2 regions of the Pseudomonas sp. A-B-19 genome follow, and region 1 is predicted to be linked to the other one. Evidence: riboswitches for the same ligand, from Rfam matches in the RefSeq annotation. Region 1 holds a riboswitch; the other holds the start of a gene.
The links. A riboswitch is a leader RNA that binds a small molecule or an ion and turns the genes downstream of it on or off. The one in region 1 is predicted to bind cobalamin.
Positions count from the first base shown of each region.

Region 2: it holds a riboswitch for cobalamin, as region 1 does, so the genes downstream of both, cobO (cob(I)yrinic acid a,c-diamide adenosyltransferase) here and KGA81_RS06500 (CbtB domain-containing protein) in region 1, are expected to answer to the same signal.

Region 1 covers NZ_JAGYGN010000004.1:200,773-207,793, reverse strand. Annotated here, with positions in the region: gene nfuA (Fe-S biogenesis protein NfuA) at 46-630, shown strand; gene cobM (precorrin-4 C(11)-methyltransferase) at 800-1,546, opposite strand; gene KGA81_RS06510 (cobalamin biosynthesis protein) at 1,630-2,043, opposite strand; gene KGA81_RS06505 (CbtA family protein) at 2,040-2,747, opposite strand; gene KGA81_RS06500 (CbtB domain-containing protein) at 2,759-2,950, opposite strand; cobalamin riboswitch at 3,071-3,297, opposite strand; cobalamin riboswitch at 3,474-3,687, shown strand; gene cobW (cobalamin biosynthesis protein CobW) at 3,790-4,860, shown strand; gene cobN (cobaltochelatase subunit CobN) at 4,864-7,021, shown strand, end outside.
Region 2 covers NZ_JAGYGN010000001.1:346,896-353,916, forward strand. Annotated here, with positions in the region: gene cbiB (adenosylcobinamide-phosphate synthase CbiB) at 1-555, opposite strand, end outside; gene bluB (5,6-dimethylbenzimidazole synthase) at 552-1,202, opposite strand; gene KGA81_RS01490 (cobyrinate a,c-diamide synthase) at 1,199-2,596, opposite strand; gene cobO (cob(I)yrinic acid a,c-diamide adenosyltransferase) at 2,593-3,204, opposite strand; cobalamin riboswitch at 3,286-3,520, opposite strand; gene KGA81_RS01500 (hypothetical protein) at 3,674-4,258, shown strand; gene KGA81_RS01505 (class I SAM-dependent methyltransferase) at 4,326-4,988, opposite strand; gene KGA81_RS01510 (C40 family peptidase) at 5,007-5,543, opposite strand; gene KGA81_RS01515 (C40 family peptidase) at 5,709-6,341, opposite strand; gene hda (DnaA regulatory inactivator Hda) at 6,564-7,021, opposite strand, start outside.

The DNA of each region.
Region 1 (7,021 bases):
CGCGTTGATTGGCGTAAACTGCGCTCAAGCCTGCGAGGAGTTTCCATGACCGCTATTACCATCACTGACGCCGCCCACGATTATCTGGCTGATCTGCTGTCCAAGCAGAACACCCCGGGCATCGGCATTCGCATCTTCATCACCCAGCCTGGCACCCAGTACGCCGAAACCTGCATTGCCTACTGCAAGCCGGGCGAAGAAAAACCCGAAGACACCGCGCTGGGGCTCAAAAGCTTCACCGCGTACATCGACCACTTCAGCGAAGCTTTCCTGGACGACGCGGTTGTCGACTACGCCACCGACCGCATGGGCGGTCAGCTGACCATCAAGGCACCAAACGCCAAAGTACCGATGGTCAACGCCGACAGTCCAGTCAACGAGCGCATCAACTATTACCTGCAAACCGAGATCAACCCGGGGCTGGCCAGCCACGGCGGTCAGGTCAGCCTGATCGACGTGGTCGAAGATGGCATCGCCGTCCTGCAGTTCGGCGGTGGTTGCCAGGGCTGCGGCCAGGCTGATGTGACGCTGAAGGAAGGCATCGAACGCACCTTGCTCGAGCGCATTCCCGAGCTCAAGGGCGTTCGCGACGTGACCGACCACACGCAGAAAGAAAACGCCTACTACTAAGGCGTTCGCTGCGAAACGAAAAAACGGCGCTGTGGCGAGGGAGCTTGCTCCCGCTTGATGGCATAGCCATCACAAAATCAGTCAATGCATTTTCCCGTGATGAATGCGTTGGCTGATATTGGGACCGCTTCGCGGTCCAGCGGGAGCAAGCTCCCTCGCCACAGTTGCTTCAGGGCCTGTAGAGATGCGCATGCCCAGCGCGATACAACGATGACTCACTGAAGTGGTCACTGCCCAGCACCCGACCCACCAGAATCAACGCCGTACGGCGAAAGCCCTTGGCTTCAACCTTCCCGGCAATATCCTCGAGCGTGCCCACCACCCAGTCCTGATCCGGCCAGCTCGCGCGGTGCACCACCGCAATCGGGCAATCGGCGCCGTAATGGGGCAGCAGTTCCTCAACGATCTTCGCCAGGTGATTGACCCCTAAATGAATCGCCATGGTCGCGCCGTGTTGCGCCAGGCTGGAAAATTCCTCTCCCGGCGGCATGGCGGTTTTGTCGGCGTAGCGAGTCAGGATCACGCTCTGCGAAATGTCCGGCAGGGTCAGCTCCGCGCCCAAGAGCGCCGCGCAAGCGGCTGTGGCGGTCACGCCTGGGACGATTTCGAACGCAATGTCCAGTTCACGCAGATAGCGAATCTGCTCGCCAATTGCACCATAAAGACTCGGATCGCCGGAGTGCACTCGGGCAACATCCTGACCGTTGGCGTGGGCGGTCCTGATCAGGTCGATGATCTGTTCCAGGTGCAGTTCGGCGCTATTGACCACCTGTTCGGCACAGTGACCCTCCAGTACGGCAGCAGGCACCAGGGAGCCGGCATAAATGATCACCGGGCAGCTGCGAATCAGCCGCTGGCCCTTGACGGTAATCAGTTCGGGGTCGCCGGGACCTGCGCCAATGAAGTAGACGGTCATGGTCGGTTCCTGTAGGGAAATAGAGGCTGAACAGGGCTTCAGATGAAGAATGTTCATGATTAAAGGCGGGGATTATCGGTTTTTTACGCAGCGCCAGCCAATGCCAGGGTCGCCTGCGCGTATTTTTGCCGCGGAATCAACAGTTTTGCCGGGGCCTGGGCCAGTTGTTCCGCCAGGGCCAGGGCGGCGCTTTCCGCCACGCCGTAGCAGCCGGTGCGTTCAAACGCTATTTGCGATTGATGGCTGAGTTGCGGTTCATAAGCGGCCAGTTGTTCACTGCTGAAATACATCAATTCCAGGCCAAGCTGCTGAGCCAGTTCGATCAGCGCAGGTTCGTCACGCTTGGAGTCGATGCTGGCCAGGGCCTTGATTTCATGACGAGCAATCTGGTGCGCCTCCAGTGCCTGGTCGAGCAGCGCCAGCAACGTGCTGACGGGGCAGCCCCGTTGGCAGCCCAGGCCGACCGCCAGGGTCGGCGCTGTGCTGACGTCAGTCATGCGTGGTATTGGCCATCGCTTTTGCGACGGAACAACCAGGCGCTGATCAGGCCCAGGGCCAGCCAGAACACCACGTTGGTCAGCTGCGAAGCGATTTTGAATTGGGTTTCCAGCACCTCTGGAGCGAGCATCGAATGCACTTGCGGTTGCGGTGCGCCAATCACATGGGGAACGGCAAGGATTGCCACGCCGAGGACTTTCATCAGCCAGTGACGGCTGAATACGATCAGGGCGATACCGACGGCAGTGGAGGCGGCCGTGCCGATCCACCACAGTTGCCGTTGTGCCAGATCGGCGGCGGCAGTGCCGGGCAATTCCGGTGGCAGGCCGAGCGTCGGCGCGAGCACGAACGTCGCATAACCGGCCAGGCCCCAGAGCAGGCCCTGGGAGGTTTTGGTCGGCGCACGCAAGGTATACAGGCCGGCCAGCATCAGGGCGAAACCGACCGCTACCACCAGATTGCCGCCGGTGGTCGACAGCACGCGTTGCCAGCCGTCTTCCGGCTCCCAGGCTTCGCCATCGTGAGTGTGGGCGGCCATCGCACCGTCGGCGTGCTCATGCATTTCAACCGCGGCCGGTTCGGCTTTTTCGTAGGTCTCGGCCTGCAATATCAGCGGAGCGACCCAGAAGCTTTGCAGCAGGGTCAGCAGCAGGGCGGCCAGCAGCCCGGTGAAACCTGCGGTTTGCGCAATACGCTTGATCATGTCGACAGCTCTCAATGGCACGGGAACGCGGAGCTGTGACGGGTATCGTGGGCCGCGTTGTGCACCGCTTCGATGTGCGAGAAACCGGCGAAATACACAAGGCTCGCACCCAGGATCGACGCGAAGACGGCGGCGGTCAGACGTTGGGTCAGGGTTGTGGTGGTGCTCGCGGATGTGTGTTCGGCGCTGCTGATGATCGACATGGCGTATCCCTCTGGTCTGTCAGCGGGGAATAAGAGCGCATGCAAACCTCCGCAGGACCAGGCGCGCAGAGGTTCAAACAGCGCCCGCCCACCGCGGGTTTGTTGGTTCGGTGACCGTATTGGTCACTTTGTGTTGCGGGCCGGTCTCCGGGCTCACGAGGGGCGCAGGCGTTCGCCTGATCCTGCAAGCGCCACCTTCCCATGCCGTAGTGGCACAGTGGATCTGACGCTTCGCTCGCTTACCGTTGCGGGGGCAGCACCGGACTGACATGGCTTTAGAGTAAAGCACATGATTCACCGGTTTCCCGTTTCACCCTGTGAAGGGCACCCGTAACAAGGTGCGTAGGAGAGCATGGGCAGGGGTTGGGCGTCAATTGGCAAGGGTTCTCAACTCGGAACCGCGTCGCCTGAATCGCGAGCAAGCTCGCTCCCACATTGGAGCGCGATCCCCTGTGGGAGCGAGCTTGCTCGCGATGAGGCCAGTGAGGGCACCACAAGATATTGACCCACCCCAATACCATGCGTAGCCTTGCGCTTTCGAGGTTCTTCGGCGTTTGTCGAAGCTAAGAAGGGAACGCGGTCGATGCCGCGGCTGCCCCCGCAACTGTGAACGGTGATGTTCGTTGCCACGCCACTGCTGACTCAATCCATGAGGCCGGCGGGAAGGCGCAGCGAATGCCAGGCTCAAGGCCGGCGCACCGTCAGCCAGGAGACCTGCCTCGTTACAGATTCTCACCTTCAACCGGGCGGGGTGATCCGGTGGCGAACTCTTCAGGCACGCGCGCGCGTGTTGCCGGTTGTCGTCCCGTATGCCCGCCACCTAAGCCATAGGGCATCCGATGAAAACACTGGCCAAACTACCCGTCACCATCGTCACCGGCTTTCTCGGCTCGGGTAAAACCACGCTGCTGCGCCACATGCTCGACAACGCCCAGGGTCGCCGCATCGCGGTGATCGTCAACGAATTTGGCGAGTTGGGTATCGACGGCGAAATCCTCAAGCAGTGCTCAATCGGTTGCACCGAAGAAGAAGCCAACGGCCGTGTCTATGAACTGGCCAACGGCTGCCTGTGCTGCACCGTCCAGGAAGAATTCTTTCCGGTGATGCGCGAACTGGTGGCCCGTCGCGGCGATCTGGACCACATTCTCATCGAAACCTCCGGCCTGGCCCTGCCCAAGCCGCTGGTGCAAGCCTTCCAGTGGCCGGAAATCCGCAGCGCCTGCACGGTGGATGCGGTAATCACCGTGGTCGACAGCCCGGCCGTCGCCGCCGGCACCTTCGCGGCCTTCCCGGATCAGGTCGACGCACAGCGCAAACTCGACCCGAATCTGGACCACGAATCGCCGCTGCACGAGCTGTTCGCCGACCAACTGGCCAGCGCCGACCTGGTGATCCTCAACAAAACCGACCTGATCAACCCGGCCGACCTGGCCCGTGTGCGCCTGGAAGTCTCCGAAGAGTTGCCGCCAGCGGTGAAAGTCGTCGAAGCCAGTAGCGGTCGCCTGCCGCTGGACGTGCTGATCGGCCTGGGTGCCGGCTCCGAAGAACACATCGACAGCCGGCATAGTCACCATGACCATCATCATGATGGCGACGACGATCACGATGACCACGATCACGACGCCTTCGATTCGATCTCCATCCAACTGCCGCAAGCCGACGAAAGCCTGCTGATGGACGCGCTGACCCAACTGGTGGTCCAGCACGGCATCTTGCGAGTCAAGGGTTTCGCGGCAGTCCCGAACAAGCCGATGCGCCTGCTGATCCAGGGCGTGGGCACGCGTTTCGACAAACACTTCGACCGCCAGTGGGGCGCCGAAGAAGCGCGCATCACCCGCCTGGTGCTGATCGGCCAGGAACTGGATGCCACGGTTCTCGAAGCGCAACTGCGCGCCGCGCTCAGCGTGTAAGCCATGCACCTGCTCAGGACCCAGCCCGGCGGTTTCGTGTCGGATGACAACATTGCCGACCTTGGACAAACCCCCGCCGAACTGGTGGTCCTGTGCAGCGGCGATTCCAGCCTGGCGCTGCTCGCCGAAGCGGCGCAGCAATTGCCCGACGATTACCCGAGCGTGCGCCTGGCCAACCCGATGCAGGTGCAGAACCATGCCTCGGTCGATTTGTACGTCGATGAAGTGCTGCGTCACGCCAAGGTGATCCTGATTTCGCTGCACGGTGGCATCGCCTATTGGCGTTACGGCATCGAACGCCTGGTCGAACTGTCCCAGCGCGGCGTGCAGGTGATTCTGGTGCCGGGCGATGATCGTCCGGACCCGGAGCTCAGTGACCTGAGCACCGTCGGCGCCGAGGATCGTGACCGGCTCTGGCAGTTTCTGCGTCAGGGTGGCATGGGTAACGCCCTGGACTTCTTCCGCTGCCTGGCCAACCGTTGGCTGGCCCGTGATTACACCTGGGGCGAGCCGCAAACCCTGCCGCGCACGGCGATTTACCATCCGCACCGACACTGCGCCGCACTGAGCGACTGGCAGGCCGACTGGCACGCGGGTCAACCGGTGGCGGCGGTGCTGTTTTACCGCTCGCATTTGCAGGCGGCGAACACCGCTTTCATTGATGTTTTTTGCCAGCGTTTACAGGCGGCGGGGTTGAATCCATTGCCGATTGCGCTGGCCAGCCTGAAAGAGCCAGCTTGCCTTTCCAGGGTCGAAGACTGGCTGGACGAGGCCAGCGTCTCGGTGATCCTGAACACCACCGGCTTCGCTCAGTCCAGCCCCGAAGCGCCGCACCTGCGCCCGTTTCGCCGCAACATTCCTGTGATCCAGGCGATTTGCGCCCAGGACAACGAACCGGGTTGGCGCGCCAGCGAACAGGGGCTTGGCCCTCGCGACCTGGCGATGCACATTGCCTTGCCGGAACTGGACGGGCGCATCATCAGCCGCCCGATCAGCTTCAAGGACCTGGCGTGGCGCAGTGAGCGCAGTCAGTCGGATGTGGTCTGCTACCGGGCCCAACCTGAGCGCATGGATTTCGTTGCCGAACTGGCGCGGCGCTGGGTCGATCTGGCGCGGGTGCCCAATGCACAGAAGCGCATTGCCTTGATTCTCGCCAATTATCCGACTCGCGACGGTCGCATCGGTAATGGCGTCGGCCTCGACACCCCGGCCGCCGCACTGAATATCCTGCGGGCGCTGCATGCCGAAGGTTATCCGCTGCCGGCCGGGTTGCCGGACAGTGGCACCGCGCTGATCCAGCAGCTGCTCGGCGGCGTCAGCAATGATCTGGACACGATCGACCAGCGTCCGTGCCAGCAAAGTCTGGCAATGGATGAGTATTTGAAGATGTTCGACGCGTTGCCCGAAGCGAACCGCGCAGCGGTGCTCGAACGTTGGGGCGCACCGGAAAACGATCCCATGTGCCGCAACGCACGGATGATGATCGCCGGCTTGCGATTTGGCCTGACCTTCGTCGGCATTCAGCCGGCGCGGGGTTATCAGGTCGACCCGAGCGCGGTGTATCACGACCCGGACCTGGTGCCGCCCCACGGTTACCTGGCATTTTACTTCTGGCTGCGCAACACCTACGGCGCCCACGGCGTGATCCACGTCGGCAAGCACGGCAACCTCGAATGGCTGCCGGGCAAAGGCGTGGGGCTCTCGGAAAATTGCTGGCCGGATGCACTGCTCGGGCCGCTGCCGAACATCTATCCATTCATCGTCAACGACCCGGGCGAGGGCGCCCAGGCCAAGCGGCGCACCCAGGCGGTGATCATCGATCACTTGATGCCCCCGCTGACCCGCGCCGAAACCTACGGCCCACTGCGCAACCTCGAACTGTTGGCCGACGAATATTACGACGCGCAATTGCTCGATCCACGCCGCGCCCGGGAGTTGCAGCGCGACATCCTGCAACTGGTGCGCGACTCGCACATCGACCGCGAACTGCAACTGGACGAGCAGCTCGACAGCGATGCCGATGCGGCGATCTGGTTGCCGCGACTCGACACCTATCTGTGCGACTTGAAAGAGTCGCAGATCCGCGATGGCCTGCATGTGTTCGGCGAATCGCCCACCGGGCGTTTGCGTATCGATACCTTGCTGGCGTTGTTGCGCATTC
Region 2 (7,021 bases), on a different contig from region 1:
CCGTTCGAAGCGTTCATTGCGATAACCCCACATCGCATCCAGCGTATTGCTCAGGCGGTAGAGCACCACGCCCGGCGCGCCCGCCACGGCAAACCAGAACAATGCGGCGAACACCGCGTCGCTGCCGTTCTCCAGCACCGACTCGGTGGCGGCACGGGCGACTTCGGTTTCATCCAGATCACTGGTTTTACGGCTGACCAGATAACTCACGCGTTTGCGTGCCTCATCAAGATCACCGCCGCGCAAGGCCCTGGCCACAGGCGCGACGTGCTCACCGAGGCTGCGCATGCCGAGGGCGCAATAGAGCGCGAGAATCTCGATGATCCAGCCGACATAAGGCGCCCAGGAGAATGCCGTGACCAACAGCGTCAACGGCAACACGGCGATTACCCACGCGGTGACGCCATGACTGCGCCAGCCGCGACCGCCGCCGTTGAAGCGTTGCTCGATGCGCTCGGCAAAACTGCCGAACGCCACCAGCGGATGCCAGCGTTTGGGTTCGCCCAGCAGCGCATCCAGCGCAACCGCGGCGACACTCAACAACGCCACACTCATTGACTCACTCCCCAATAGTTTTCATACAGCAATTCATGTAGCGGACGCGCCTGCGCCCAGCCTTCGAGTACCAGCATCGGCGCCGGGTAGAACGCCTTCACCGGTCCCAGGCACAGCACGGCCAGCGGCTTGGCACCGGGCGGCAGCTTCAACAAATCGGCCAAGGCTTGCGGTTCGAACAGCGACACCCAGCCCATGCCCAACCCTTCGGCCCGAGACGCCAGCCACAGGTTCTGGATCGCACAGGACAGCGAGGCCATGTCCATTTCCGGCAAGGTGCGGCGGCCGAAGATATGCTGCTCGCGGTCGTCCATCAGTGCGGCGACCAGTACCTCGGCGCAATCGTTGATGCCTTCGACCTTGAGCTTCATGAACTCATCGCTGCGCTCGCCGAGGGCTTCGGCGGTGCGCACGCGCTCTTCTTCCACCAGGGCCTGGATTTGTCCGCGCAAGGCGCGATCACTGATGCGGATGAAGCGCCAGGGCTGCATCAGGCCGACACTGGGGGCCTGGTGTGCGGCCTCGAGCAGGCGCCGCAGCAATTCGGGCGCGACCGTGCCGCCGCTGAAGTGGCGCATGTCGCGGCGTTCGGCGATGGCGCGATAGACCGCTGCGCGTTCGGCTTCAGAGAATGCGTTGTTCGTCATGGCCTCTTCGCTGGCAAGCCAGCGCCTACAGGGGCTGGCTGATCCATTGTTGGAGCTGGCTTGTCGGATCGCCGCATCGCAGCGAAGGCGGCTTCAAGGTCAGGCGCAAACAGCGCGGCAATCGCCGAAGGGTTCGACGGAAAATAAAAGTGCACATAAGAAGCGGTCATCCGCCCTTCGCGGTAGACCGCCTCCGCTCCGCGCCCGCCATTCGGACTCAAGCCACGAGCAATCGGCGCCAGCTCTGTGGTGGTCAACGAATGGTGATAGGTGTGCCCGCGCAGCGAACCTTCCGGCAATTCCACAGCCTGCAGCGCCAGCGCTGCCAGACGCTTTTGCATGACCGCATCACCGGCCAGCAAGCCAACCAACTCAGCGCGAGTACCCTCGACATCGGTCAGGGAATCGAGCAGATACAGCATGCCGCCACACTCGGCGAGCAACGGTTTGCCTGCCCGGTGGTGCGCGCGGATCGCATCGAGCATCGCAGTGTTTTGCGCCAGCGCGACATGGTGCAACTCCGGGTAACCACCCGGCAGATACAGGCTGTCGGCCTCCGGCAATGCACGGTCGCGGATCGGCGAGAAGAACGACAATTCGGCGCCCATCGCCCGCAGCAAATCCAGGCTCGCGCCGTAGGTGAACGCAAAGGCTTCATCACGGGCGACGGCAATGCGCACACCGGCCAGCAGCGGTTCGGCCGCGATGACATCAGGGGCGGCGAATTCGACTGCCGGCGGCAGCGCGACCTCACAACTGCTGGCCAGGGCATCGGCTGCCGCATCGAGGCGCAGGTCGAGATCATTCAGCTCACTGGCCTGCACCAGCCCCAGGTGCCGGCTCGGCAGTTCGATCCCGGTTTCCCGGGACAGCGCGCCGTACCAGCGCAAACCTTCAGTCAGGCTTCCTTCGAGCAGTTGCGCGTGGCGCAGCGTGCCGACGCGGTTGGCCAGCACGCCGGCGAACGGCAAGTCCGGCTGATAACGCGCCAGCCCCAGAGCCAATGCGCCGAAGGTCTGGGCCATGGCGGTGCCATCGATCACACCCAGCACCGGCACACCGAAATGCCGCGCCAGATCGGCGCTCGACGGCGTTCCGTCGAACAGCCCCATGACACCTTCGATCAGGATCAGGTCGGCTTCAGCGGCGGCTTCCCACAGCAGCCGGCGACTCTCTTGCTCACCAACCATCCACATGTCCAGTTGATACACCGGCGCACCGCTGGCGCGCTCGAGGATCATCGGATCGAGAAAGTCGGGGCCACACTTGAACACGCGAACCTTGCGCCCCTGATTGCGATGCAATCGGGCCAGCGCCGCGGTGACGGTGGTCTTGCCCTGGCCGGAAGCCGGCGCGGCAATCAGTACCGCCGGACAATGTCGAGGCTGACTCACAATTCGACGCCTTTCTGCGCTCTGATCCCGGCCTGGAAGGCGTGTTTGATCATGCCCATTTCGGTGACGGTGTCAGCCATTTCGATCATTTCCGGCTTGGCGGCACGCCCGGTGACCACCACATGTTGCATCGGCGGCCGGGACTGCAAGTCGCTGAGCACCTGATCGAGATCGAGGTAGCCGTGCTTGAGGGCGATATTCAGCTCATCAAGCACCACCAGACCGATGGACGGGTCGCGCAGCAGTTGCCGGGACACCGCCCAGGCAGCTTCGGCGGCGGCGATGTCGCGCTGACGATCCTGGGTTTCCCAGGTAAAGCCTTCGCCCATCACATGAAAACGCACCTGCTCGGGAAAGCGCCGGAAGAACAACTCTTCGCCCGTGCTGTTGCGGCCCTTGATGAACTGCACCACGCCGCATTGCATGCCGTGCCCCATGGCGCGGGCAAGCATGCCGAAAGCCGAACTGCTCTTGCCCTTGCCGTTGCCGGTCAGCACCAGCAGCAGGCCACACTCGTTCGGGGAATTGGCGATGCGCTCGTCGATCACGGCTTTTTTGCGCTGCATGCGCGCCAGGTGGCGTTCGTCACGATCGGGGGTATCAGTCATGGGGGAGCTCTCCGTTGAGGCAGGAATAACGGCGGGCAGGCACAGCAATAGAAGGCAACAAGCCTGGCATCGCCCACCGTGATGCCGCTGGATGAATCAGGCCGGTCTCCGGGCTCATGAGTGGCCGCGGGGCCAGACTGTGCGCCTTCCCGTATCAAATCGACACAGTGGCATCACACACAGTTTTCACTCATTTACCGTTGCGGGGGCAGCGCCGGAATTGCGGACCTTCGACCAACAGAAGGACTCACTCACCGGCTTCCCTGTTTCACTCTGTCGACCCAAGCCACAGAGCACCTGAAACAAGCGGCGAAGGTTAGAGGGTTGGGGGTGGAGCGTCAATTAAAGCCGGGAGGCGATCGACCGATTGACTGTCATCAATCAATAAACTGACGTCAATCTTGTGCCACGATCCCAGCAGTGATATCAAAGAGCCACAACTTATCAACACAACAATAAGGGTGAGCCCATGCAAGGCATGATCATCAGCAATCCAAAGCTGGAATTCCTGCGCCCGGTGCTCGAGCGCTGGTTCGAATGCATCGACCGTTACAACGCCGTCCGCGGTGATGGCGACACGCCGTACTGGCACGACGAAAAAGCCAATCTCGGACTGCTGTCTGCCGCCGCCTGGATGGCCGAGATGGTCACGCTGCAACAGACACCAACCCGCAAACAGACCGAAGAAGGCGAGCGCAACAGCCGCGCCGACCTGTTCCTCGCCTCGCCCGAAACCCGCGCCTACATTCAGACCACCCAGCGCTGGCCACGGGTCAACAGCCTCAACCTGAGCCAGGCCCTGCTCGACATCGCCAGCGATGCCAAGCGCGTGAGCCACGCCAGCGACCTGAAACTCGGCTGCCTGTTCGTCGCCCCGCAAAAAGCCCAGCAAGGCGCCACGCCGGAAGAACTCCAGGACATGGTCGACGACCTGCAAAAGGAACACACCTGCGCGGTCGCCTGGTATTTCCCATACGCCTATCGCAAATTGCGCAACGAAGCCGGCAACTATCACCCCGGCATTGCAGTGCTGTTCAAGGAAGCTCGCGGCTGAGGCGTTGAACCGGACTTGGTGGGAGCGAGCCTGTGGCGAGGGGGCTCGCTCCTACAGGATTCAACACTCAGCGCTTGCGGCAGAGCGTCAACCCATCCCCGATCGGCAACAACGAAAGATCTACCCGCATATCGTTTTTCAACGCCCGGTTGAGCACCTGGATCGCCCGGGTGTCCGCGCTCTCGGGACTGGTCTCCAGCACGCGCCCGCTCCACAGGGTGTTATCGAACACCGCCAGCCCGCCGACCCGCAGCAATCCCAGTGCGTGTTCCAGATAATTCGGGTAGTTGGCCTTGTCGGCATCGATGAACACCAGGTCGTACTGCCCGCCCTGCCCTTGTCGCTCAAGCTCTGCGAGGGTTTCCAGCGCCGGGGCCAGGCGCAGGTCAATCCGTCCGGCAAGCCCCGCCTCCTGCCAGTACCGTCGTGCGATGGCGTTGTAGTCGCCGGGGATATCACAGCAAATCAGCAAGCCGTCAGCCGGTAATGCCGACGCCATGCACAGGGCGCTGTAACCGGTGAAAGTGCCGACTTCGAGCAAGCGCCTGGCCCCCGTCAGTTTCACCAGCAAAGCGAGAAACTGCCCCTGCTCCGGCGCCACCTGCCAACGTGCCATCGGCAGCGCCTGGGTCTCATCGCGCAAGCGCTTGAGCAGTGGCGTTTCGCGCAGGGAGACATCGAGCAGGTATTGGTACAGGGCGTCGTCGAGATTAAGCGTGCGAGCAGTCATGACCACCGCCTCCGGACGTTACGGGTTGCGCGCCAGATGTTCAGGCTGCAGAACACGCTTGGCGCTCAGATAAGCCTTTTGCCAATAAGCCTTGGACAAGCTGTCGAGCTTCACGGTGCCGCCGGTGGCCGGCGCGTGGACGAAGCGCCCTTCTCCCACGTAGATGCCGGCATGGCTGACCTGGGAACCGCCATTGGTGGCGAAGAAAATCAGGTCACCGGTTTGCAGACCTTCCTTGCCCACATTCGCCGCTTGCATGGAGATCATTTCACGAGTGGTGCGCGGCAGGGAAATACCGGCGACATCGCGGTACACATAACCGATCAGGCCGCTGCAATCAAATCCGGAATCCGGCGTATTACCACCCCAACGATAAGGCGTGCCCACCAGGCCAAGCGCGCGAAACAGCACGTCTTGTGCCTCGGGCGAAAAAGCTTCTGAGGATCCGAATACGACGGGAGCGCGAACCACCTGCGCGGGTGGCGGTGTGCGGCTGGCGCAGGCACTGAGCAGCGCTGCGAAGCACATGATTGCGAGGCGGGCCGACATCGTCATAAGCAGAGCATCCTGATCTGGCTGCGGCTTTTTCTGCGGGGAGCGCAGAAAAGAAAACCGCCTGCGTTGGACGCAGGCGGTTTGCCATCATTTGTAGATCAAGATTCTAGCGGGTATACGACAAACTTCAAGTAAGACTTTAAGTTCGCCCTACAAACTGTCCGTTTATTTACGTGCAGTGACGATTGGCGACGCGTTAGGTGCCATCGCCAGGGCGCGCTTGGCTTCGATGAAGGTCTTGTTCCAGTAACTGTCGCCCAGACTATCGATGCGCACCCCACCGCTGCGGCGGCTGCTGGAGTGGATGAACTGGTTGTCACCCAGGTAGATCCCGGCGTGACTGACACGGCCACGACGGCCATTGGTTGCGAAGAACAGCAGGTCGCCCGGCTCAAGCTTGCTGCGCGAGACCAGCGGAGCGTCCACGTTGATCATTTCGCGGGTGGAGCGTGGCAGGTTCATGCCCGCCTCTTCGCGAAACAGGTAACCGATGAAACCGCTGCAATCGAAGCCGGCTTCAGAAGTACCGCCGAAACGGTAACGGGTACCGATCAGGGACATGCCACGTTCGAGGATGCTGTCGGCCAGGACCGGAAGCTGGTAGGACTTGCCGCCAGCGAAGTCGGCCAGTTCTTTTTCGGTTGCAAGCTCTTCCTGATAAAGAGCGGAAGACTGGGCAGTTGCAGAATTCTTGACCTGCTGTTGTTGCTCTTGCTGGGACACCGGAGTGTGGGCAGCGCAACCGAACAACAGGGTAACGAGTGCGAGAGGCACGAGGGGTGCGAAGCGGTTTAGCATGGGCACGACCGTGGCTGATAGTTGTAAAGAAGCCGAGACTATGCCCTCTATCATCCTGATTTGCAAATTCAATCGATCTTTTTGTGACTTATCCGTTTCTCGTTTACATCTAAGCGCTTAAGCCCATTTTAAACATACGCGCAGCCTGCAACCGGGCAGGAAAGCGGGATTTCTGGCGCCTGAAATTCGCCGAACAGGCTAGAAGCCCCGGATTCAGCGGGTTTACCAGCCGAGGGTTTCTTTCAAGAAGGGGATTGTCAGCTTGCGCTGAGCCTGGAGGGAGGCCTGATCGAGACGCTCGAGCAGCTCGAACAGCGCACTCATGCTGCGGGTACCGCGAGTCAAAATGAAATGCCCGACTTCGTCGGTCAGGTGCAGGCCACGACGGGATGCGCGCAATTGCAGGGCGCGCAGTTTGTCCTCATCGGAAAGCGGTCGCATCTGGAAGATCAGGGCCAGGGTCAGGCGCGACTTGAGATCCGCCAGCTTCACCGGCAACTCACGGGGGGATGTCGACGCGGCAATCAGCAAGCGTCGGCCGCTGTCGCGCAAGCGATTGAACAGATGGAACAGCGCCTCTTCCCAGTCCGCCTTGCCGGCAACCGCCTGCAGGTCATCGAGACAGACCAGTTCGTACTGTTCAAGGTTGTCGAGAATTTCAATACCGCGATCGAGCAGCT